Regions from separate parts of the Rahnella sp. EDr1-12 genome, predicted to be linked through region 2. Evidence: predicted binding sites of a transcription regulator. Region 2 holds the regulator's gene; each other region holds the start of a gene.
What was found. The regulator PurR, encoded in region 2, represses purine synthesis genes. The targets are predictions, from matches to a motif close to CANGCAAACGTTTGCNTG.
Positions count from the first base shown of each region.

Region 1 (5,857 bases), 150 kb from region 2:
GCAATACACCTTAAATTCGCGGTGCGAAATCCCGTGGCTTATCGGATAGGCAAGGCTTATCCGGCTGCCTGACAATAAATAGACTGCTGTCGCCGTCAGTAAGCTTATCAACATGGAAAGAGGCAGATGAGACGCCAGCTCTGACCACGCCAGCGCCGAGGCCTCTTCGCCATAAATGGACACGGTGAAATCATAATTTGGCGACGTGACGGTCAGTAACGGCTGCTGCGGCAAATTCACACTGGGAATAATTTCGTTCTTTCCATATTCCAGACTTTGCTTCATGACGTTCAGAACAATATGGCGCGCATACGGCGGTTGCGGTTCGAGCAGGAAATTCGACAGGATCCCGATGTTATACACAAACAGCTGACCGTTGAGATTATCGGGCGTGGCGGGCTGCCAGAGCAGCAGGGTAGGGATGTTCAGCCGGCTTAATTTCGCAGCGCGAAGTTCCAGCCGCGTTTTGCCTTGCGCGATATCGGGCAGCGTTTTATCGAGGCTGAGATCCAGTGCACCAATCAGGCTTGAGCAGGTGATGGTGCCATTATTGACGAGGGTGATAGAACGCAATGTCTGCATCAGAGCGACAGTTTGCTGCAAGGCCGGTTGTAATTCACGGCAGGTCAGCGCCGGATCGACAGGGGTGGATTGCGCAGCAGGTATAGCGGGTTCAAGCAGTTTTTCGAGTTTCTGAACGGTGTGTAAGGCGACGCGTTGCTGATCGGCGGTGATCACCTGGCTTTGTTCATAAATACGGATACTGAGTGTTAACAGCAGGGTAAAAATACCCATCGCGCCGGCCAGTGCAAGGCGATAGTAGCGATACTTCGCAAGTCCGGTCTGGGAGAACAGCATCGTTCTAATCCTTTTATCCCGTGTAAAGTGCAGGCTTACAAGTGTTCATTTTAAAGGTTTACCGATGCAAAACAGCCGTTTCATTATTATTGATAGTAGCCGTAAATCGCCGGATGCTCTTCCTGCGTGAAGAAGGAAAATCAGAGAAAATCCAGATTTGTGACGTTGTCACTTACTTAGCGTCTGTTCATTTTATCTTATACGTGATGGTACAGAGTGAAGCAGTCTGTGCGGCAAAACAAGCGGAAATCAGCATGCCGCACCTGCAAGGTATAAGCAAGTCTCACGGCCATTAAGTATTGATAATACAACAGGTTTTTCTTAACAAAGATTTAATGACTAAGTGACAGTTCCAGGCTGATATATCCTGCGGCGAACGGTTAAAAAAACAGTTCTTCGCCGCCGCAGGCACAAGGAAAACCTTGGTAATATCAGTCGCACTGTACCTTGATCGCCAGACCGCCGCGGGAGGTTTCACGGTACTTGGCATTCATGTCTTTACCCGTTTCGTACATGGTTTCAATCACTTTATCGAGAGAAACCCGGGGCTCACTGGTGCGGCGCAGCGCCATGCGTGCTGAGTTAATGGCTTTTACCGAGGCAATCGCATTACGCTCAATACACGGCACCTGAACCTGACCGGCGACAGGATCGCAGGTCAGGCCGAGGTTGTGCTCCATCCCGATCTCTGCGGCGACGCAGACCTGCTCCGGGCTTCCGCCCAGCAATTCTGTCAGACCGGCAGCGGCCATAGAACAGGCGACGCCGACTTCGCCCTGGCAGCCGACCTCAGCCCCGGAAATAGAGGCATTCATCTTATAAAGAATACCGATGGCGCCGGACGTCAGGAAATAGCGCAGATAAATGTCCGGGCTGACCGACTGAATGTACTTGTCGTAGTACGCCAGCACCGCAGGAACAATCCCGCAGGCACCGTTCGTCGGTGCAGTAACCACGCGTCCGCCGGCTGCGTTTTCTTCATTCACCGCCAGCGCAAACATGTTCACCCAGTCGATGACGTTCATCGGGTCTTTTGACAGCTGATCGTTTGATACCAGCATCCGGCGCAGTGCCGAGGCGCGGCGGGGGACACGCAGCGGGCCGGGAAGCACGCCTTCCGTGTTTAAACCGCGATCGATACAGGCCTGCATGGTGTGCCAGATTTTCTCGAAATACTGCTCGATTTCCTGTTTGCTGTGCTGCGCCAGCTCGTTTTTCATCATCATGCCGGACAGCGACAGGCCATTTTCTTTGCACTTCGCCAGCATTTCACTGGCCGAATTAAAGCTGAAAGGCACCGCCACTTCATCCAGCACCGGCTGGCCGAAATGCTCGTCATCGACAATAAAACCGCCGCCGACGGAGTAATAGGTTTTGCTGTAAACCAGTTTGTCACCGGCAAAGGCGTGGATCTGCATAGCGTTTTCATGACGCGGTAAATTCTCGCTCCGGAAAACCATGCCCGTGTCGCGCGGGAAATCGACTTCGTGCTGCGTTTCACCCAGCGGCAAACGCTCACGTTGCTCAACGTCGCGGATAAAGTGGGGAATACCGTCGATGTCAACGGTATCTGGCTGGTTACCCGCCAGACCTAAAATAATGGCGATATCTGTGTGGTGGCCTTTACCTGTCAGTGACAGGGAGCCAAAAACGTCCACGGCGACACGCGTAACGGCAGGCATCATGCCCTGTTCGAGCAGGTCATCAGCGAACTGTTTGCCTGCTTTCATCGGGCCCAAAGTATGGGAACTGGAAGGGCCAATCCCGACCTTGAACATGTCGAAAACGCTAATCACGTCGAATACTCCTGTAATTGATAACGGCAGGGAACGGGATCCCTGACACCCATAACTGAAATCTGGCCCCGTGGGGAGATCTGATCTTATGGGTAGATCCATAGTGTAAAAGGGGTTAAGACCAATAGTTTCATTTTTCGCATGAAATAAACTTATTTGATGCGAAAGTGTGATCGATGTGTAACCGTTGAGGTCAGTCTTTAACCTGCCGGGCCAGCTGACGAATGATCGACGCGGTAAGTCCCCAGACAAATTGTTGCTGATACCAGGATAAATACACCCGGTGGTGGATCCCTCTGCGATGAATATCCAGAGAGTGATAGCGGGCCAGATCGAACGCTTCCTGAAGCGGCATTTCGAACAGCTCTGCCACCTCGTCTTCCTGCGGGTGGAATGTCACATCCACCGGTAACAGGCCAATGACCGGGGTCACCTGAAACCCGCTGCTGCTGTCCTGCGGTGCCAGCGTGCCTAACACGTGCACCTGTTCGGGCGGAATGGCGACTTCTTCCTGCGCCTCGCGCAGCGCGGTGGCAATAATCGACGCGTCGGTGGCATCGGCTGCGCCGCCGGGAAACGCCACCTGGCCGGGATGCTTGCGCAGGCTGTCTGATCGCCGGGTCAGTAAAATGGTTGGTTCTTCACGGCAAATAATGGGGATCAACACCGCTGCCTGACGGGTTCCGCGCAAATGTTGTGCGGGCAGGCGGGGCTGCTGCAACTGAAAGCGCAGAATAAAATCTTCCACGGCGGGTGAAAATGCCTGCAAGGTCGGCTGTTGTTCCAGCAACGTCACGGCTGTACGACTCCTAACTGTGGCAGGATGCGGGCAATTTTATCGAACGTCTCCTGATATTCGGCCTGTTCCTGACTGTCTGCAACGATGCCGCCGCCTGCCCAGCAGTAGATTTTCCCCTGCTCGGTAAGCAACGTGCGGATAGTGATATTGCTGTCCATAGTGCCGCAACAACTGAGGTAAGCAATACTGCCGCAGTAACCGTTTCGTCGCTGCGGCTCGAGTTCTTCGATGATTTCCATCGCGCGTACTTTCGGCGCACCGGTAATCGATCCGCCAGGGAAGCAGGCGCGCAGCAGGGCGCTGGCGTGGCAGTCGTCCGGTAACTGCGCGGTGATGGTGCTGACCAGATGATGAACAGCCGGGAAAGGCTCGACCACAAACAGTTCGGGAACCCGCACGGTGCCGGGCGTGGCTACGCGACCAATGTCATTACGCAGTAAATCGACGATCATCAGATTTTCGGCCCGATCTTTTTCCGACGCGGCCAGACGTTCAGCCTGACGGGCATCTTCCAGCGGATCTTCACAGCGCGGCAACGTGCCTTTGATAGGGCGGGTCTGGATCTGCTTATTCCTCAGCCAGATAAAGCGTTCCGGCGAAAGGCTGAGCACGGCGTTTTCCGGCAAGCGCAGAAATGCCGAGAACGGCGCGCGGTTGGCCTGATTCAGCCGCAGGAAAGCCTGCCATTCATCTCCCTGATAATCTGTGGAAAAACGCTGCGCCAGATTGATCTGATAACAGTCACCGCTGTGAATATATTCCTGAATCTGGCGGAATTTCTCGCCATATTCCCCGCGGCTCATGTTCGCCTGCCAGGGTGCATTCAGGCGAAAAGACGCGGTATTTACCGGCTGCGCATGCGCTTCGAGCCAGCGCAGACGTGCCTGCACATCGCCATGACAGACCAGCGTCAGACGCTGTAAATGATGATCGGCGATCAGCGCCCAGTCATAAATGCCGACGGCCATGTCCGGCAGATGAATATCGCGCCGGGCGATATCCGGCAGTGTCTCGACACGACGGCCTAAATCATAGCCAAACAGACCCAGCGCGCCGCCCTGAAAAGGAAAATCATCCGCGCTGGTTGCCTGTAATCCGCTGGCCGAAAGCTGCTCTTCCAGCAGGGTGAACGGATCATCTTCCCGCGATACCACGCTGCCGTTTTGCTCAACCAGGGTGACGTTGCCGCGCGTGGTCAGCGTTATCTGCGGATCCGCCACCAGAATGTCGAAGCGGTTATGCTGATGCTGTGCGGCACCCGAGTGCAGCAACATGGCCCAGGGCAACGCAGAAAGTGGCGCGAACAGCGTCAGCAAGGCATCTGGCTGATAGGGCAACGAATGATGAACAACGGAGTGAGCGGGTTGCATGGCGGGTTTCAGTTTCTCTGGCGCGATAAATGATGTAACAGACCTGTGATCCTAACATAGATCAGGCCACCGGAAACCAGCGCAGGCGATTTGCGTGAATAAGGCGTATACTGTTCAACCCCGCAGCCTGCGGGTGTTGTTTCTCTCTTGCCTCATCCAACACGTACAACAGGAATTTCCTATGCTGACAGGTATGCCTTCACTTTCACATAACGAACAAGAACAGGCCGCCGATCGTATCCGCCAGTTAATGGAAAACGGCATGAGCAGCGGCGAAGCCATTGCCACCGTTGCGGCAGAAATCCGTGAAACGCATAAAGGCGATCGCGTGACCGTCATTTTTGATGACGAAGACGAATAACATTCGAACCTGAGACGCTTATAAGAGCCGATCTCGTGATGACAAAAAAGCCGGACCCTTTACAGGTGTCCGGCTTTTTTTCGTGATGAACTGACTGAGATTAGCCTTTCACACTCACGGCGGCGGCGGCCAGCTTCGCCTGCTCGACGGCATCTTCCACATTTTCGGCAATGGCCAGCGCCACACCCAGACGGCGTTTACCGCTGATTTCCGGTTTGCCGAACAGGCGGATCTGATTGTATCCGGTCAGTGCATTTTCCAGACCGCTGAAAGTCACGTTGTTACTGGTCAGTTCAGGCAGGATCACGGCAGAGGCGGAAGGGCCGAACTGGCGGATATTACCTACCGGCAGGCCGAGGAAGGCGCGAACGTGCAGGGCAAACTCAGAGAGATCCTGAGAAATCAGCGTTACCATGCCGGTATCGTGCGGGCGCGGTGACACTTCGCTGAAGACCACGTCGTCGCCGCACACAAACAGTTCGACGCCAAACAGGCCTTTGCCGCCCAGAGCTTTCACCACTTTTTCGGCGATGTCTTTCGCGCGCTGTAACGCCAGTTCGGTCATCTGCTGCGGCTGCCAGGATTCACGGTAATCACCGTCTTCCTGACGATGGCCGATCGGCGCGCAGAAGTGGATGCCGTCAACGGCGCTGATGGTCAGCAGCGTGATTTC
Region 1 covers NZ_JBLZNY010000001.1:678,060-683,916, reverse strand. Annotated here, with positions in the region: gene ACO0U8_RS03135 (EAL domain-containing protein) at 1-858, opposite strand, end outside; gene ACO0U8_RS03130 (L-serine ammonia-lyase) at 1,290-2,654, opposite strand; gene ACO0U8_RS03125 (CoA pyrophosphatase) at 2,848-3,450, opposite strand; gene pabB (aminodeoxychorismate synthase component 1) at 3,447-4,823, opposite strand; gene ACO0U8_RS03115 (YoaH family protein) at 5,005-5,184, shown strand; gene purT (formate-dependent phosphoribosylglycinamide formyltransferase) at 5,285-5,857, opposite strand, start outside.
Region 1: ACO0U8_RS03130 (L-serine ammonia-lyase) is a predicted target of PurR. The motif match lies at 2,682-2,699, and genes of this name have one in related genera.

Region 2 (5,857 bases):
AACCGGCAACCAAAACCCCCCAGCAGGAACGCGATTGTCTGCGGTACGTAGCTCAGGCCAATAACCGCCGGTGTGTAACCCATATCACTCAAAATGAACGGTGAACCGGTCAGCCATGCGAAAAAACCCGCAGAGCAGGCGGCGTAAATCATCACATTACCTGTGTAAATACGGGAAGTGAGCAAAGTACCAAAACCGGCTTTATTTTCGGGCGGATGTTCTGCGTGCTTTTTATCACGCAAGGTCAACGTGGTGATAAGGAGGATCACCGTAACCCCCGTCAGCAGAGCGAAAATCGCTTCCCAGTCAAAGTGATTCAGTACCCATGCGCCGAGCAGCGGTGCCAGAGCCGGCGAGAGTGCGACCAGCGGCATGATGCTGGCGAAGGTTTTTTTCGCCACATCCGGGGAGAAACGGTCAACGACGATCGCCTGCCATGTGACTGCGGCGGCACACACACCAACGGCCTGTAAGAAACGCAGCGCCAGCAGCGCACGCACATTTTCCACCCACAAAATACCCAGACAGCCAATGGCAAACAGCGTCAGGCCGATAATCAGCACCGGTTTACGGCCAATGCGGTCGGAGAGAGGGCCCCAGAGCAGTTGCCCGATCGCGAAACCGCCGAGGAAAATACTCAGGCTGGCGCTGATCATGCCCGGACTGGTCATCAGGCTGATTTGCATCGCGCTGAAGGCGGGAAGATACATATCTGTGGCTAAAAAGCCGAGCATGCTCAATCCGGCGAGATAGAGCATAAATCCAAAGGAGGGTTTCATTTTTGTCTCGTTAATTTATGTATTGCAGATGATGTGATGCAGAAAACAGTTGGGATGCAGAGTTTAACGCTTTGATAACAGTCTTGTGAAACGCTAATATTTGCAATCTGCTGTGAAAAATATTGAAGGCTAAGTGATGTGGTCAGAATACGCCCTTGAAGTAGTTGATGCGGTAGCACGTACCGGTAGTTTCAGCGCAGCAGCGCAGGATCTTCACCGTGTGCCTTCTGCCATCAGCTATACCGTTCGTCAGCTGGAGAACTGGCTGGCTGTTCCTTTGTTTGAACGGCGTCACCGTGACGTGGTGCTGACGCCTGCCGGAAAAGTTTTCGTTGATGAAGCACGGATTCTGACAAAAAAAATGATAGCTACGCGTCGGCAGTGCCAGCAGGTTGCAAACGGCTGGCGTGGCGAGTTGCGGGTGGCGGTAGACCGAATTGTGAAACCCGCCAGAACGCGGCGGCTGGTGCTCGATTTCTACCGTCATTTCCCCGATACGGAACTTATCATTCATTCCGAAGTATTTAACGGCGTCTGGGATGCGCTGGTCGATGGCCGCGCAGACGTGGCAATTGGCGCGACGCGGGCGGTGCCGGTGGGCGGGCGTTTCAGTTTTCGCGATATGGGTTTTATGGACTGGCACTGTGTCGTCAGCCCTCAGCATCCGCTTGCGCAACTTTCCGGCGCACTGAACGATGACCAACTGCGGCCTTATCCGGCGCTGTGTCTGGAGGATACTTCGCGCACCTTACCCAAGCGTGATACCTGGACGCTGGATAATCAGCGGCGCCTGGTCGTGCCTGACTGGACTTGTGCGCTGGAATGTCTGAGCGAAGGTTTATGCGTAGGGATGATGCCGGTTCATCGCGTGAGTCATCAGATTGAACAGCAAAAATTACAGGTTCTGGCGCTGGAGAATACGTTCCCTGACAGCCCGTGTTGCCTGACGTGGGATCAGAGTAATTCCTCTCCTTCGCTGGCCTGGCTGCTGGAATACATGGGCGATACAGAAACGATGAATCAGGAATGGTTACGGGATTAGAAAAAAAACATCCACCTCTATGTGAGGCGGATGTTGGCTGGTGTGATAAATGTTTGGTCAGAACGTAACTCTTACCCCCGCATTGGCCTGCCAGGAGTTAATACCCTCATCGTCGCTGCTTAAACGCTGCTGATACCGGAAGCCAGTATTGATCGGGACGAGAAAAAACGCCTGCACAGGCAGGCGTCAGATTTTTGTTAACGGCGATAATCGCGGAAAGGGCCGTCGGCTACTGACCGGCGCTCGACCAGTTTGGGATGGACCTCAATGGTCTGTGATTCTTCGCGTTTGCTGATAATTCTGTCCAGCAGCATGGTAAACGCCATTTCGCCCAGACGCTCTTTCGGCTGATGCACAGTGGTTAATGCCGGAGAGAAGTAACGCGCATTTCGCACATTGTCATATCCGATCACCGAAATATCCTGCGGTACGCGTAAACCGAGCTCATCTGCCGCACAGATAGCCCCCATCGCCATCACATCACCGCCACAGAAAACAGCGGTAGGGCGCTGTTTCTGCATCAGGATTTTGTGCATCGCCTGATAACCCGATTCCGGTTCGAAATCACCCTGAACCACCCACTCTTCGCGCAGAGGAATGTTGGCTTCGTTCAGCGCCTTGACGAAACCCTGGAAACGACCGCCACCGGTATTACGCGCCAGTTGCCCTGGGATCACGCCAATATCACGATGCCCGCGTTCAATCAGATAACGACCGGCCATATAACCGCCTTCAAAGGCGTTATCGATAATGCTGTCAGTGAAGTTTTTGCGCGCCTCGCCCCAGTCCATGACGACCATCGGAATGGAGCGGTATTCTTCCAGCATATTCAGCAGTTCATCCGGATATTCCGCGCACATTACCAGCAAGCCGTCGACGCGTTTTTGCGCCAGCATTTGCAGATAGGCCTGTTGTTTCTCCAGATTATTATGCGAGTTACACAAAATCAGCGTGTAGCCTTTGGAGAAACAGCTGTTTTCAACGGCTTCAATGACTTCGGCAAAGTAGGGCGCTTCACTTGAGGTCGCCAGCAGGCCAATGGTTTTGGTGTTATTGACCTTAAGGCTGCGCGCAACGGCGCTTGGCGAGTAGTGAAGCTCTTTAATAGCCAGCAGAACCGCGGTTTTGGTGTCTTCGGCGACGAAACGTGTTTTATTGATGACGTGCGACACGGTTGTGGTGGAAACGCCAGCGCGCTTAGCGACATCTTTAATCGTTGCCATGTAAACAATGACTCCTGAACTCACGTGTTTCAGCACGTTAGCATTATGTTAATCGTTTGCTTGCGTGGATTTCACTGCGGACTTTTAAAAAGGCAGTGAAATCGTTGGGTGGATTCGTCAGAGTGAGGCGCAAAACGCTCTCGGGTGAAATCGACCGGCACACAGGCGTGGTAACCGACAATTTTCTCTTATAATGCAGCAAAGTGGAAGTGTTATTGTGGAATATCGCGCATGAATCAACGCGGGATTTTAGCGATGAAGTATGAGAAAATGCGTTGGCACACATTTTATGTGGCTTAATGAAACGCCACAATTGATCCGTAAGGGGGTTTTATGGACAGTAATCTGAAATTGTCGTTGATTACCACCGTTTGCGCGTTGCTTATGATTATCGCTTTCAGCTTCACCGCAGTGATGAACTAAAAGCTCTGTCATCGGGCAACAAAAAGGGCGAACCCTGATACAGGGATCGCCCTTTTCAATTTTGCACACTGACCTTTTCGCCGACATTCTTCCCTGCACAAACGCTTCGTTAAATGCTATTCAGTGATGATTAGCGGAACTTCAAATTTAACGAACTGCTTATTATCGGATCGTTTTCGGGGTCATTACCCGACGTGCACCTACATAATGATCTTGCCAGTAATCGTCGCCCAGTGAGGTAATTTTGATGTCTTCACCGGTACGCGGAGACTGAATAAACTTGCCGTTACCTACGTATACCCCGACATGGTCCGCGGCACCACGGTTATTAATTCTAAAGAAGACCAGATCGCCGGACTCCAGTTCACCGCGTTTCACCGGTGCGGCATCGCGCAGGTGGTACATCTCGTTGGCAGTGCGTGGCATTTTGATACGAATCAGATCTTTATACGCGTAATACACTAAACCACTGCAATCGAAACCGGTATTGGGGGAGGTTCCACCCCAGCGATAAGGTTTGCCGACCTGGTGCATCAGCTTGGTCATCGCCGTTTGCTGAGCATGCTGATAACGTTTCTTGTGGGTTGCGCTTAACGTAATGGGCTTGCTGTCTTCTTCGGCTAATTTCTTGCCTTTTCGGTGTCGGCCATACGCTTCTTTCTTGCTGGTCTTTACAGTGGCGTTTTTCGCCAAAGCCCGGGTTTTACTTTTCTTATCTGCTTTGGTTTCAGCTCTGGTGGTTTTGAGTGATTTTTCTTTCTTACTCTCGGCCTTACTTTCAGCTCGCGTCGTTTTCACTGTTTTGACAGAAGAGGCCTTTCGCGTCACCAGTTCGGTGCTTTTGACTCTCTTCCTGGCATTTTTTTCCTGACTCTGTTGTTCTTTCACCGGTGCCACTTTGGTTTTTTTAGTGGTTTTCGCTGCAACCGTTTTTCGCTTTCGACGTTCCTCAGGGGCAACCTGATTAACATGACTCTTTCGCTGATCGGCAGAAACACGACTCTGCGGTGACGCATGAGCAATATTCAGAAACAGCTGGGTAAAGAGCAGCACAAAAAGCGTGAACAGTAAGCGCATAGCTTCGTTACCATAGGTGGTTAGGTTAAACATCAGAGATGTCAGAGTATTGCCTAAAAGAACCAGACAAAACAGCACGAATTGCATCGATTCTAGATCATATTGTGAGAAAAAGTTAATAGCTTTTAAAACGTCGAAATAAACGCCATTTTTAGTGAATAAAATGACCATTTTTCAGTAGGTTAATATTTGTGTTAAACCATGGCGAAATGCAAATCCCTGGTTAATGTCATCGCCAAAAATGTTATTCTCGATGAATCTTTATTTTAGTGAGCCCGCACGCAGGCACTTAAAATAGTGAAATAAAATGTCAGTATTGCGAAAGACCCTGCAAAAAATGGCGTTTTTATCTGATAGCTGCCATCGTTACAATAGAGGGCAATGTGATTCAGCACTTTTTTGTGCTGCGCGTGAAGAGTAATGACCGTGACAGCCTGTACCGGCTTGAGGAAGCAAGAAATGACCACTCCAACAATTGAAAAAATTCAGAAGCAAGTTTCTGAAAACCCGATTCTGCTGTACATGAAAGGCTCGCCAAAACTGCCAAGCTGCGGTTTTTCTGCACAAGCAGTTCAGGCATTGTCTGCCTGTGGTGAACGTTTCGCTTACGTCGATATCCTGCAGAACCCGGATATCCGCGCAGAGATGCCAAAATTTGCTAACTGGCCTACCTTCCCGCAGCTGTGGGTTGATGGTGAACTGGTCGGCGGTTGTGACATCGTGATTGAAATGTATCAGCGTGGCGAACTGCAACAGCTGATCAAAGAAACCGCTGAGAAATACAAATCTTCTGAATCTGAAGAGTAATCAGCAGCGGAAATTGGCCGCCTTCAGGGCTGCTGATGACAATAAAAAGAGCGACATTGCGTCGCTCTTTTTGTTTTTATGCGTCCGGCCTGTTTGTCCGTCAGCGTGTTCCTTCACGTCAACCGCTTACTGCTGATGTTCTTCTGATGCGGTTTCGTCTTCCTGCTCTTCGGCGCTGATGGCCAGCGGCCAGCCGCCCAGGCGCTTCCAGCGGTTTACCAGCTCGCAGAACAGTTCAGCCGTGCGCTCTGTGTCATACAAGGCGGAGTGCGCCTGGCTGCTGTCAAAGACCATCCCCGCGCTGATACAGGCTTTTGCCAGCACCGTCTGCCCGAGAACAAGCCCGCTCAGCGCTGCGGTATCAAAGGTCGCGAACGGATGGAACGGGTTACGTTTCAGCCCGGCGCGTTCGGCGGCGGCCATCAGGAAGCTGTGATCAAAATTGGCGTTGTGCGCCACGATGATCGCGCGGTTGCAGTTCTGCTCTTTCATCCCTTTACGAATGA
Region 2 covers NZ_JBLZNY010000001.1:528,022-533,878, reverse strand. Annotated here, with positions in the region: gene punC (purine nucleoside transporter PunC) at 1-779, opposite strand, end outside; gene punR (DNA-binding transcriptional activator PunR) at 916-1,821, shown strand; gene purR (HTH-type transcriptional repressor PurR) at 2,019-3,044, opposite strand; gene ACO0U8_RS02335 (YnhF family membrane protein) at 3,378-3,467, shown strand; gene ACO0U8_RS02330 (C40 family peptidase) at 3,630-4,544, opposite strand; gene ACO0U8_RS02325 (Grx4 family monothiol glutaredoxin) at 5,004-5,351, shown strand; gene rnt (ribonuclease T) at 5,478-5,857, opposite strand, start outside.

Region 3 (5,857 bases), 640 kb from region 2:
CGTTGCCAGCGGCGCCTGCGTCTGCGTGACGGGAAGTTGTGGGAGGAAGCATGATCTGGCGCTGGTTCTGGCGCGAATGGCGTTCGCCTTCGCTGCTGATTGTCTGGCTGGCACTGACGCTGGCGGTGGCCTGCGTGCTGGCGCTCGGCAGCATCAGTGACCGTATGGACAAAGGGCTGAGTCAGCAAAGCCGCGAGTTTATCGCCGGTGACCGTGTGCTGCGCTCCGCCCGGCCGATCACCGAAGCCTGGTTGCAGGACGCGGAAAAGCAGGGGCTGAAGGTCAGCCGTCAGCTCTCTTTCATGACCATGACGTTTGCCGGTGAAACGCCACAACTGGCGGCGGTAAAAGCCACCGATCTGGCTTACCCGCTGTATGGCACGCTACAAACCGAACCCGCCGGGCTGAAACCTGAGCCGGGCACCGTGCTGGTTGCGCCGCGTCTGCTGGCGTTGCTCAACGTGAAAGTGGGCGACAATCTGGACGTGGGTGACTCCACGCTGAAAATTGCCGGTGTGGTGGTGCAGGAACCGGATTCGGGCTTCAACCCGTTCCAGACCGCGCCACGGGTGATCATGAATCTGGCGGATGTGCCGAAAACCGGCGCGGTTCAGCCGGGCAGCCGCCTGACCTACCGTTATATGTTTGCCGGTTCGCCGCAGGCGATTCAGATCTATGGCGATGCGATAAAAGGGCTGCTGAAACCCGATCAGCGCTGGACCGGAATGGAAGATTCCGACGGTGCGCTGGGGAAATCGTTGCAGCGCTCGCAGCAGTTCCTGACGTTATCAGCATTGCTGACGCTGATGCTGTCGATTGCCGCCATTGCCGTGTCGATGGGGCATTACTGCCGCAGCCGTTACGATCTGGTGGCGGTACTCAAAACCCTCGGTGCGGGGAAAAAAGCCCTGCGCAGGCTGATCATCGGCCAGTGGGTTGCGGTAATGGTGCTGGCGGGAATTTGCGGCAGTCTGGTCGGTCTGGCATTTGAAGCGGTGCTGATGAAAGTTCTGGCCCCGGTACTGCCTGCGGCGCTTCCTCCCGCCGGTGTCTGGCCGTGGGTCTGGTCGATGGGCGCGATGGTGGTGATCTCGTTCCTGATTGGTATTCGTCCTTATCGCCAGTTACTGGCTACCCAGCCATTGCGCGTGCTGCGTAATGATGTGGTCGCCAACGTCTGGCCGCTGCGCTACTTCCTGCCGGTCATGATTCTGGTGGTGGTCGGTCTGCTGGCGGCGCTGATGGGCGGAAGTTCGCTGCTGTGGTCTTTGCTGGCTGGCGTGCTGGTGCTGTCGTTGCTGCTGGGCGTGATTGGCTGGGGGGCGCTGTTGTTACTGCGCCGTCTGACTTTCCGTCAGTTGCCGCTGCGTTTAGCCGTCAACCGTCTGCTGCGACAGCCGTGGGTGACGCTCAGCCAGCTGGCGGCGTTCTCCATGTCGTTTATGTTGCTGGCTTTGCTGCTGGTGATGCGCGGGGATTTGCTGGATCGCTGGGAGCAACAGCTTCCGCCGGACAGCCCGAATTACTTCCTGCTCAATATCACGAAAGAGCAAATTCCGCAGGTGACGGATTTCCTGCATCAGCATAAAGCACAGCCGGAAACCTTCTATCCGATTGTGCGGGTTCGCCTGACCGGGATTAACGACAAGGTCGCCACCGAGATCATCAAACCGGACGACGCGGGCGGTGAAGCCGTAAACCGTGAACTGAATCTGACCTGGATGGAAGGGCTGCCGGATCATAATCCGCTGGTGGCAGGCAACGGGCCGCCGAAAGCCGGTGAAGTGTCGATCGACGAAGGGCTGGCGGGGCGTCTGGGGCTGAAGCTCGGCGATACCGTCACGTTCAGCGGCGATACCCAGGAGTTCAGCGCCAAAATCACCAGCCTGCGAAAAGTGGACTGGGACAGCCTGAAGCCGAATTTCTACTTCATCTTCCCGCCGGGCGCGCTCGACGGCCAGCCGCAAAGCTGGCTGACCAGCTTCCGTTATCACGGCGATGACCGCACCATCACGCAGCTCAACCGCCAGTTCCCGACGGTGAGCCTGATGGATATCGGCTCGATCCTGCGTCAGGTAGGGCAGGTATTGCAGCAGGTGAGCAGGGCGCTGGAAGTGATGGTGATTCTGGTGATGCTGTGCGGCGGTTTACTGCTGCTGGCGCAGATTCAGGTCGGCATGCGTCAGCGCCGTCAGGAGCTGATTGTTTACCGCACGCTGGGCGCCAGCAAAAAGATGCTGCATCGCACGCTGTGGTGTGAATTTGCCGTGCTCGGGCTGGTGGCCGGTGTCGCTGCCGCCATCGGTGCGGAAGCCGCATTGTGGCTGCTGCAACGCAAAGTGTTCGATTTCCCATGGGAACCGAATTACCTGATGTGGATCGCCGTACCGGTGGTGAGCGCGTTACTGCTGTCGGTCTGCGGTGGCTGGCTGGGTGTGCGGTTACTGCGGGGAAGGGCGTTGTTCAGGCAGTATGATTCGTAGTGTGTAAACTCCTCCCCTTTGCAGGGGAGGAAGCCTGAAAATCACAGCTTTTCAATCGCCCATTCAATACCGCTGGCGTATTCTGCCGGCAGCATCGGGATCAGTGCGTTAAGATTATCTTTCAGCAGGCTGGCGCTGGCGTCGTTGAGATTCAGGTGTCCGACTTTACGCCCAGGACGCACTTCCTTCTCATACCAGTGCAGATTGACCAGCGGCAGGCTCAGCCATGCTTCTGACACCTCTGTTCCAATCAGATTCACCATCACCGACGGCGTACTGACCATCGGTTGCGGCAACGGCAGACCGAGGATCGCGCGCAGGTGCATTTCAAACTGGCTGTAGGATGCACCGTTTTGCGTCCAGTGACCGCTGTTGTGCACGCGCGGGGCCAGCTCGTTAATCAGCAAACCTTCACTGACCACGAAACATTCCATCGCCATCACGCCGACGTAATTCAGTTCGTTGAGGATGGCTGACAACATGCGTTCCGCCTGCTGTTGCAGGGCGGCGTCCGGCTGCGGCAGCGCGACGCTGGTGCGCAGAATGCCATCCTGATGCAGGTTATGGGTCAGCGGGTAAAACACGGTTTTGCCGTCGTGACCCCGTGCACCGACCAGCGACACTTCGCCGGAAAAATTGATGCCCTGTTCAACGATGCATTCACCGTAGCAATCCTGCGGCAGCGTATTTTCTTCGCCGGAGCGCAAACGCCACTGACCACGGCCGTCGTAACCGCCGACGCGACGTTTCACAATCGCCAGTTCGCCAATTTCGGAGAATACCTGCGGCCATTCGGCGGCATCGGCCAGTAACTGCCACGGTGCGGTTGCCAGACCGAGCTGATCGAGCAATTGTTTTTGCGTCAGGCGGTCGGCCAGACGCGGGAAGATTTCGCGGTTAACAAACGCATTGTGTGTCGCCAGTTCGCGGGTCAGCGCGGTTTCCGGCCAGCGTTCGATTTCAGCGGTAATAACGCTTTGCTGATACGGCACGGCTTCCGGTTCAGCATCAAGGCCGACGGGAAAAACGGCGATCCCCAGCGGTTCACCGGCCTGACGCAGCATCCTGCCTAACTGGCCGTTTCCGAGCACGCAAACCGGCTTCATGCTTGCTCCCGTGGATCGGGATTATTCAGCACTTCATCAGTTTGAGCGGTGCGCCATGCGGCCAGACTTTTCGCAATCTCAGCATCGTGCAGCGCGAGAATCTGTGCGGCCAGCAGCGCAGCATTTGCCGCACCGGCTTTACCAATCGCCAGTGTCCCAACCGGAATGCCGCGCGGCATTTGTACGATGGAATACAGGCTGTCGATGCCACTCAGCGCAGCACTTTGCACCGGCACACCAAGCACCGGCACCAGCGTTTTCGCAGCCAGCATACCGGGTAAATGTGCCGCGCCGCCTGCACCCGCGATGATCACATCAAAGCCATTCGCCGAAGCCTGTTCAGCGAAAGTGAATAATTTGTCCGGCGTGCGGTGTGCGGAGACGATATCGACATGGAAAGGAATATTCAGCGTTGTGAGGACTTCGGCGGCGAACTGCATGGTCGCCCAGTCACTTTTAGACCCCATAACGATGGCGATTTTTGCCGGGGTAACGTTGGATGACATGTCTGTAAAGCTCCTGTGATTCGGAAATAGAAACTGCGAGGGCGCAAATGATATCATGCTCACGAAGCAAGGAAAACGGTTGCGTCGCCGGAATACGGTGCATTTTTGATGAGAAGTGGCGGGCAGATTTGTATAATCCGGACCACACTATGATGAGCAATCAACACTGGAAACTGAATGATGACGCAGGCTTTACTGGCACCGATTTATGATTTTTTGCACTGTGAAACACCGGCTTTGTGGGTGGATGTGGCGCTGGAAAATCAGGCGGTGATGCTGATTGATCACGCCAACTGTGAAAAAAAAGCGGCGGCCACGGCGATGAGCCTGATGACGAAATATCTGGATCGCACTGAACTGCTGTTTTGCGCGGCGCGTCTGGCGCGGGAAGAACTTCATCATTTCGAGCAGGTGGTGGAAATCATGCAAAAACGCAATGTCACTTACACCCAGCTTTCACCGTCGCGCTACGCCAGCGGGATGATTAAACATACCCGTCATCATGATGATTTAAATATTCTGGTCGACCGCCTGATTATCGGGGCGTATATCGAAGCGCGTTCCTGCGAGCGTTTTGCCAAAATCGCGCCGCATCTCGATGAAACGTTATCGCGTTTTTACACTTCGCTGCTGCGCTCAGAATCACGTCATTTTGCCGATTATCTGGCGCTGGCGGAGCAATATGCCGGAGGAGACATCAGCGATCGGGTAGAGTTTTTTGGCAGAATAGAAGCGGAACTGATTTTGGCGCCGGATGAGCAATTCCGTTTCCACAGTGGTACGCCAGTGTGCAGCCTTAAAACGGGAAACTGATCAGCTCTACGTTATCGGCGGTGACTTTGACCACCGACCCTTCTTCGTGCCACGCCCCTAACACCACGCGGTGGCCGGTTTTGGCCCCAAGCTGTACATCATGGATCGCCGGGCGATGGGTGTGGCCGTGGATCATCCACTCTACGCCTGCCGCCTGCATGTCATTCACCACCGCCTGCGGGTTCACATCCATAATTTCCTGTGATTTTCCCTGATTAGACGCTTTGCTGTTGGCGCGCATTTTGGCGGCAATACCTAAACGCCATTTCAGCGGCAGCATCAGGAACAACTTTTGAATCAGCGGATTATGCACTTTCTTGCGGAAGTTCTGATAGGCAACGTCGTCGGTACACAACGTATCGCCGTGCAGGATCAGGACGCGGCGGCCATAAAGTTCGAGGACTTTTTTCTCTGGCAGCAGGGTCATCAGGCTGTCGCGCGCAAAGCGGCGGCCAAGCAGAAAATCGCGGTTGCCGTGAATGAAGAAGCAGGGAACGCCTTGCTGGTGTAAGTGGTTTAACGCCGCAGCGATGTCTGCGTGTAACGGCTGTGGATCATCGTCGCCAATCCAGGCTTCGAATAAATCCCCGAGAATGTACAGCACGTCGGCCTGCGGCGCATCTTCGCGTAAAAAACGCAGAAAACCGGCAGTGATTGCCGGTTCCTGTGCGCAAAGATGAATATCTGCGATAAAAAACGTGGTCATCCCGACGTTGATTATTCGCTGACTGTGACGCTTTTGATCACAACATCTTCTTTTGGAACATCCTGGTGCATGCCGCTGCGGCCGGTCTTCACTGCGCGGATCGCATCAACCACATCCTGACCTTCAACCACTTCTGCGAATACGCAGTAACCCCAACCCTGTGCGTTTTTGCCGCTGTGGTTCAGGAAATCGTTGTCAGTTACGTTGATGAAGAACTGTGCAGTGGCAGAATGCGGATCGTTG
Region 3 covers NZ_JBLZNY010000001.1:1,171,381-1,177,237, reverse strand. Annotated here, with positions in the region: gene ybbA (putative ABC transporter ATP-binding protein YbbA) at 1-54, shown strand, start outside; gene ybbP (putative ABC transporter permease subunit YbbP) at 51-2,483, shown strand; gene purK (5-(carboxyamino)imidazole ribonucleotide synthase) at 2,525-3,589, opposite strand; gene purE (5-(carboxyamino)imidazole ribonucleotide mutase) at 3,586-4,095, opposite strand; gene ACO0U8_RS05575 (tRNA-(ms[2]io[6]A)-hydroxylase) at 4,276-4,908, shown strand; gene lpxH (UDP-2,3-diacylglucosamine diphosphatase) at 4,892-5,614, opposite strand; gene ppiB (peptidylprolyl isomerase B) at 5,626-5,857, opposite strand, start outside.
Region 3: purE (5-(carboxyamino)imidazole ribonucleotide mutase) is a predicted target of PurR. The motif match lies at 4,164-4,181, and genes of this name have one in related genera.

Region 4 (5,857 bases), on a different contig from region 2:
CTGGGAATGATGATTGAAGACTGCTCCTCGCTGCTGCCAAAAGGGCTGAGCGAGCATGACTGCAAGCTGATGCGCATCTGCCTTCAATATTGTTTATGGCAGAACGGCGCATGGAAAAACGCCCCCTCCTCCGGGCTGCGTTTCACCGAACAACAGCGCCGCTGGTTGCGTGAGAAAGCCGAATACACGGCAGCGCGCGAGCTGTTTATGCAGCTGCAAACGCTGAGTAACGGTCTGCTGGATGACTGTGAGTGCGAATTTTTCACGCTGATGTTGCGGATGTTGAAAACTCACAGTTATCAGAGCTCCGGTTCTACCGAAGACCAGCGTTTACTGCTGCACATCGAAAGTCTGGTGGGGCGTTTTCAGGAAGTCGCCGGAATGAAATTCAGCAGCTACGAAGGGCTGGTCGGTCAGCTGTTCGCGCATCTCGGCCCGGCGATCGAACGCTGTCATTTCGGCATTGGTATCGACAATTTAATGCAGGAAGAAGTGAACCGCATGTATCCGCGCCTGGTGCGGACAACGCGCGAAGCACTGGAAGGCTTTGAGCACGAATATCTGATCCAGCTTTCCGAAGATGAAATCGGGCTGGTGGCGATCACGTTCGGCGCATGGCTGATGCAGGGAAATGCCTTGCAGGAAAAACAAATTCTGCTGCTGACCCATGACAATCCGCAGCTGGAAGAAGCGGTCGAGCAGCAAATCCGCGAAGCAACGCTGCTGCCGCTGAACATCAAATATCAGACGCTGACGGATTTCTACAAATTTGGTGCGCCGAGCGGCGTGGCGATGATTGTCACCCCCTACGCCACCCGCAGCACCGATGCCGATCCGCTGGTGATCCACACTCAACTGCCACTGGCGAAAGAGCAGCGAAAACGTATCCGCTCGCTGCTCGAGGCGCCTTAGCGCGTTGCCGGTGCTGACGGCGCGACCTGCGGACGCAGGAAAATCGCCGGTACCGCCAGCAGTGCCATCACCCAGAACAGGCCCGCGTGGAGATGTTCGAACAGGAAGCCGGACACCATGGTCATCACCGCCACGCCGCCCCCCATCGCCAGTGCGGAATACACCGATTGCAGGCGAATGACCTGATCACGCGGACGCGCCGCGATAAAGCGCATGCCCGCCAGATGACACACCGTGAAGGTGCCGCAGTGCAAGATCTGAACCACAATAAGCCACGGCAGCGCGGTGAACGCCCCCATCATTGCCCAGCGCACCACGCCACAGACGGCGGAAAGCAGCAGTAAATCACGCGCAGACCAGCGGCTGAACAGCTGTTTGCTGAAGGTAAAGACCAGCACTTCCGCCACCACCCCCAGCGACCAGAGATAACCAATGGTCGTGGAAGAATACCCGACATCCTGCCAGTAAATGGCGCTGAAACCGTAGTACGCCGCATGTGCGCCCTGCAACAGCGTGACGCACAGCAGGAAGCGCCACACCGGCTTTTCGCCCAGCAGCGCTCTCCAGGAGATGGTCGGTGCACCGCTTTGACGCGGTTCGCCCACCGGTTTCACACTCGGACGCAGCAACATTCCCAGCAGCATGGCCGCCACACCTGCGGTCAGTGTGTAGAGGATCGCGTTATGCCCGTACACTTCAACCAGCTTGCCGGTCAGCGCCGAACCAATCACAAACGCAATGGAACCCCAGACGCGTACCTTGCCGTAATCCATATTGATCTGACGTTGCAGTGTGCCTGCCATCGCATCGGTCAGCGGTACCAGCGGGCCAAAGAACAGACTGAATCCGGCGATGTTGATCATCAGCCACGCCCAGCCATTGCCAAACCAGAAGCCAACCGCGAACGCCAGCGTAAGCAGCGCCAGAATGCGCAGCCCGGTGACCAGATGAGAGGGATCTTTAATTGATGGGGAGATGATCAGCGTGCCAAGGAATCGCGCCACTAATCCGGCGCCGAGCAGCAGGCCAATATTTTCGGATGAAATGCCCTCGCCCTTGAGCCACAAACCCCAGAAGGGAAGAAAAATACCGTAACTGAAAAAATAGGTGAAATAACTGAGTGCCAGCCAGCGTGTGGAACGCAATTCCATAGATCCTCCGGTGTGAGACCAATACTTTGACAGAGCTCACAATCGCTAGCAATCCGCAAACCTCTTCATCACAAAAGAATGTCTGCCAGCTCACAAATTCTGATTCATAGGTATAAAAAAACCCGCCGGAGCGGGTTTTAGCAGCTTTACGGCTTCACGAATATTACGCGTAAACCGGGAAGCGTGCGCAGATATCGAGGACTTTGTTTTTCACGCGTTCGATAGTGGCTTCGTCGTTCACGTTGTCCAGCACGTCACAGATCCAGCCAGCCAGTTCACGCGCTTCAGCTTCTTTAAAGCCGCGACGGGTAATAGCCGGAGTACCGATACGCACGCCAGAAGTCACAAACGGGCTCTTCGGATCGTTAGGTACGCTGTTTTTGTTCACGGTGATGTTAGCGCGACCCAATGCAGCATCGGCTTCTTTACCGGTCAGGTTTTTCTCAACCAGATCCATCAGGAACAGGTGATTGTGCGTGCCGCCGGACACCACTTTATAGCCGCGTTCCAGAACCACCGCCACCATCGCCTGGGCATTTTTAGCCACTTGCTGCTGGTAAACTTTAAACTCAGGTTCCATCGCTTCTTTCAGTGCGACCGCTTTACCGGCAATCACGTGCATCAGCGGGCCGCCCTGGCCGCCAGGGAATACTGCGGAGTTCAGTTTTTTGTAGAACTCTTCGTCGCCGCCTTTCGCCAGAATCAGACCGCCGCGTGGGCCAGCCAGCGTTTTGTGCGTGGTGGTGGTGACGATGTGTGCGTGTGGAACCGGGTTAGGGTAAACGCCCGCCGCAATCAGACCGGCAACGTGTGCCATATCAACGAAGAAGTATGCGCCCACGCTGTCTGCGATTTCACGCATTTTTGCCCAGTCAACGATACCGGAGAAGGCTGAGAAGCCGCCGATGATCATTTTTGGTTTGTGCAGTTCGGCCTGACGTTTTACGTCGTCATAGTCGATGTCGCCGCTTTCGTCGATGCCGTAAGGCACCACGTTGTACAGTTTGCCGGACAGGTTAACCGGTGAACCGTGAGTCAGGTGACCGCCATGGCCGAGGTTCATCCCCAGAATGGTGTCGCCCGGTTGCAGCAGTGCGGTATACACCGCGAAGTTTGCCTGTGAGCCGGAATGTGGCTGAACGTTGGCGAAATCTGCACCGAACAATTCTTTTGCACGGTCGATAGCCAGTTGTTCAACGATGTCGACGTACTCACAACCACCGTAATAACGTTTGCCCGGGTAGCCTTCGGCATATTTGTTGGTCAGTTGCGAACCCTGAGCCTGCATGACACGCGGGCTGGTGTAGTTTTCTGACGCAATCAGCTCGATATGTTCTTCCTGACGAACAACTTCTTTTTCCATTGCTGCCCACAGCTCAGCATCATAATCGGCAATGTTCATTTCACGCTTTAACATCCGCATCTCCTGACTCAACAAACTAAAAATAAACGCCCCTCGGGGTTCTGCGCCACAGTGTAAATGTTTAAGCGGCCTTCGGATAGGGTCAGTTTAAGGTTTTTAGGCAAACGATTGGCTCCAGATACAGCAAGGCTTTGATCTAAGAACCCCTGCCTGGAATCAAGGGATAAATATTCATCTGAACATGTCTATATTTCAGCTTTGTGACCTGGGCACCTGACGTAAAGCCCTTACCCCTTTAGTGGGTGTTTACAAAAATTGTGGGTTTATATAAGATGCATTTAAAATACATGTTTAATAAAATCGACGAAGACACGGAGTTCACTATGCTTGATTCAGCCACTATCGCGACCGTTAAATCCACTATTCCATTACTGGCGGCAACCGGCCCGAAACTGACCGCACACTTCTACGACCGCATGTTCGAACACAATCCCGAACTCAAAGATATCTTCAATATGAGCAACCAGCGCAACGGCGATCAGCGTCAGGCGCTGTTTGATGCCATCTGCGCTTATGCAGCCAATATCGAAAATCTGGCGGCGCTGCTGCCCGCGGTGGAACGCATCGCGCAAAAACACACCAGTTTCACCATTCAGCCTGAGCAATACAACATTGTCGGCGCACACCTGCTGGCAACGCTGGATGAAATGTTCAGTCCGGGTCAGGAAGTGCTGGATGCCTGGGGCAAAGCCTATGGCGTACTGGCGAACGTGTTTATCAATCGTGAAGCGGAGATTTATCAGGACAGCGCAGAAAAAACCGGTGGCTGGCGCGGCACGCGTGAATTCCGCATCGCCGAAAAACAGCCGCAGAGCGAACTGATCACGTCCTTCCTGCTCGAACCTGTCGATGGCAAACCAGTTGCTGACTTTCAGCCGGGGCAGTATCTGGCGGTGTATATCCGCGACGCGTCACTGGAAAATCAGGAAATCCGTCAGTATTCCCTGACGCAGGCACCGAACGGCAAAACCTACCGGATTGCGGTGAAACGCGAAGGGGAAGGCGCCGTATCTAACTTCCTGCATAATTTTGCGCTGCCGGGCGACATCATCCATCTGGCGGCCCCGCACGGCGATTTCTTTATGGATATCAGCGATACCACGCCGGTTGCGCTGATTTCTGCCGGTGTCGGTCAGACGCCGATGTTAGGCATGCTCAATACGCTGGCAGCGCGCGGACATCACGCGCCGGTGCAGTGGCTGCACGCGGCTGAAAACGGTGCGGTACATGCGTTTGCCTCAGAGGTAAAAGGCGCACAGAAAAACCTGCCGCAGCTGGAAAGCCATGTCTGGTATAACCAGCCACAGGCGAATGATTTACCGGGTGAGGATTATCAGTATGAAGGGCTGATGAATCTGAGCAGCGTCAGTACACAGCTGAGCGATCCGGCGATGCATTTCTACCTGTGCGGCCCGGTCGGGTTTATGCAGTTTGCGGCGAAACAGCTGCTGGCGATGAACATCCGTGAAGCCAACATTCATTACGAATGCTTCGGCCCGCATAAAGTGATTTAAAGCAGAAAGACCAGAAATGCAAAAAGGCTGATGAGATATCAGCCTTTTTCGTTTTTTCGCCGCAACCGGGAATTAAATGGCTTCTTCGTCCTGCTCGCCGGTACGGATACGCACGACCCGCGCCACGTCGAACACAAAGATTTTACCGTCGCCGATTTTACCGGTCTGCGCAGTGGTCATGATGGTTTCCACGCAGGTATCCACGATGTCATCCGCCACGACAATTTCTATTTTTACTTTTGGCAGGAAATCGACCATGTATTCCGCACCACGGTACAGCTCGGTGTGACCTTTCTGACGGCCAAACCCTTTCACTTCGGTCACGGTCATCCCGGTAATCCCGACTTCTGCCAGCGCTTCACGGACGTCGTCGAGTTTGAATGGCTTGATAATCGCATCAATCTTTTTCATGGCGGACCCTTATAATCATTCGTTTGCTCTCCGCCTTCCTGAGCGGCAGCATGGTTCACAGTCTGGCTTCGGGTGCGCGCGGCACGCGAAGGCGCTAAAGGTATCATAGTTCAGCGGCAGGAATGTACCTCAAGCCTCTGAAAGTAAATTCCCGTTACTCTTTAAAATCGGTGGCTTCCAGCTCGTGGCGGGACAGCAACTTATAAAACTCGGTGCGGTTACGTCCGGCAATGCGTGCCGCCTGAGTGACGTTGCCTTTCGTGATTTGCAAAAGCTTACGCAGATAATTCAGTTCGAACTGGTTACGCGCATCCGCAAAAGTGGGCAGCGCGGTGTTTTCACCTTCGAGCGCCTGACGGACCAGCGCTTCACTGATCACCGGCGCCGAGGTCAGCGCCACGCATTGTTCGATCACGTTGACCAGCTGACGCACATTGCCCGGCCAA
Region 4 covers NZ_JBLZNY010000002.1:839,720-845,576, forward strand. Annotated here, with positions in the region: gene csiE (stationary phase inducible protein CsiE) at 1-912, shown strand, start outside; gene ACO0U8_RS13205 (3-phenylpropionate MFS transporter) at 909-2,063, opposite strand; gene glyA (serine hydroxymethyltransferase) at 2,227-3,480, opposite strand; gene hmpA (NO-inducible flavohemoprotein) at 3,759-5,000, shown strand; gene glnB (nitrogen regulatory protein P-II) at 5,073-5,411, opposite strand; gene glrR (two-component system response regulator GlrR) at 5,566-5,857, opposite strand, start outside.
Region 4: glyA (serine hydroxymethyltransferase) is a predicted target of PurR. The motif match lies at 3,584-3,601, and genes of this name have one in related genera.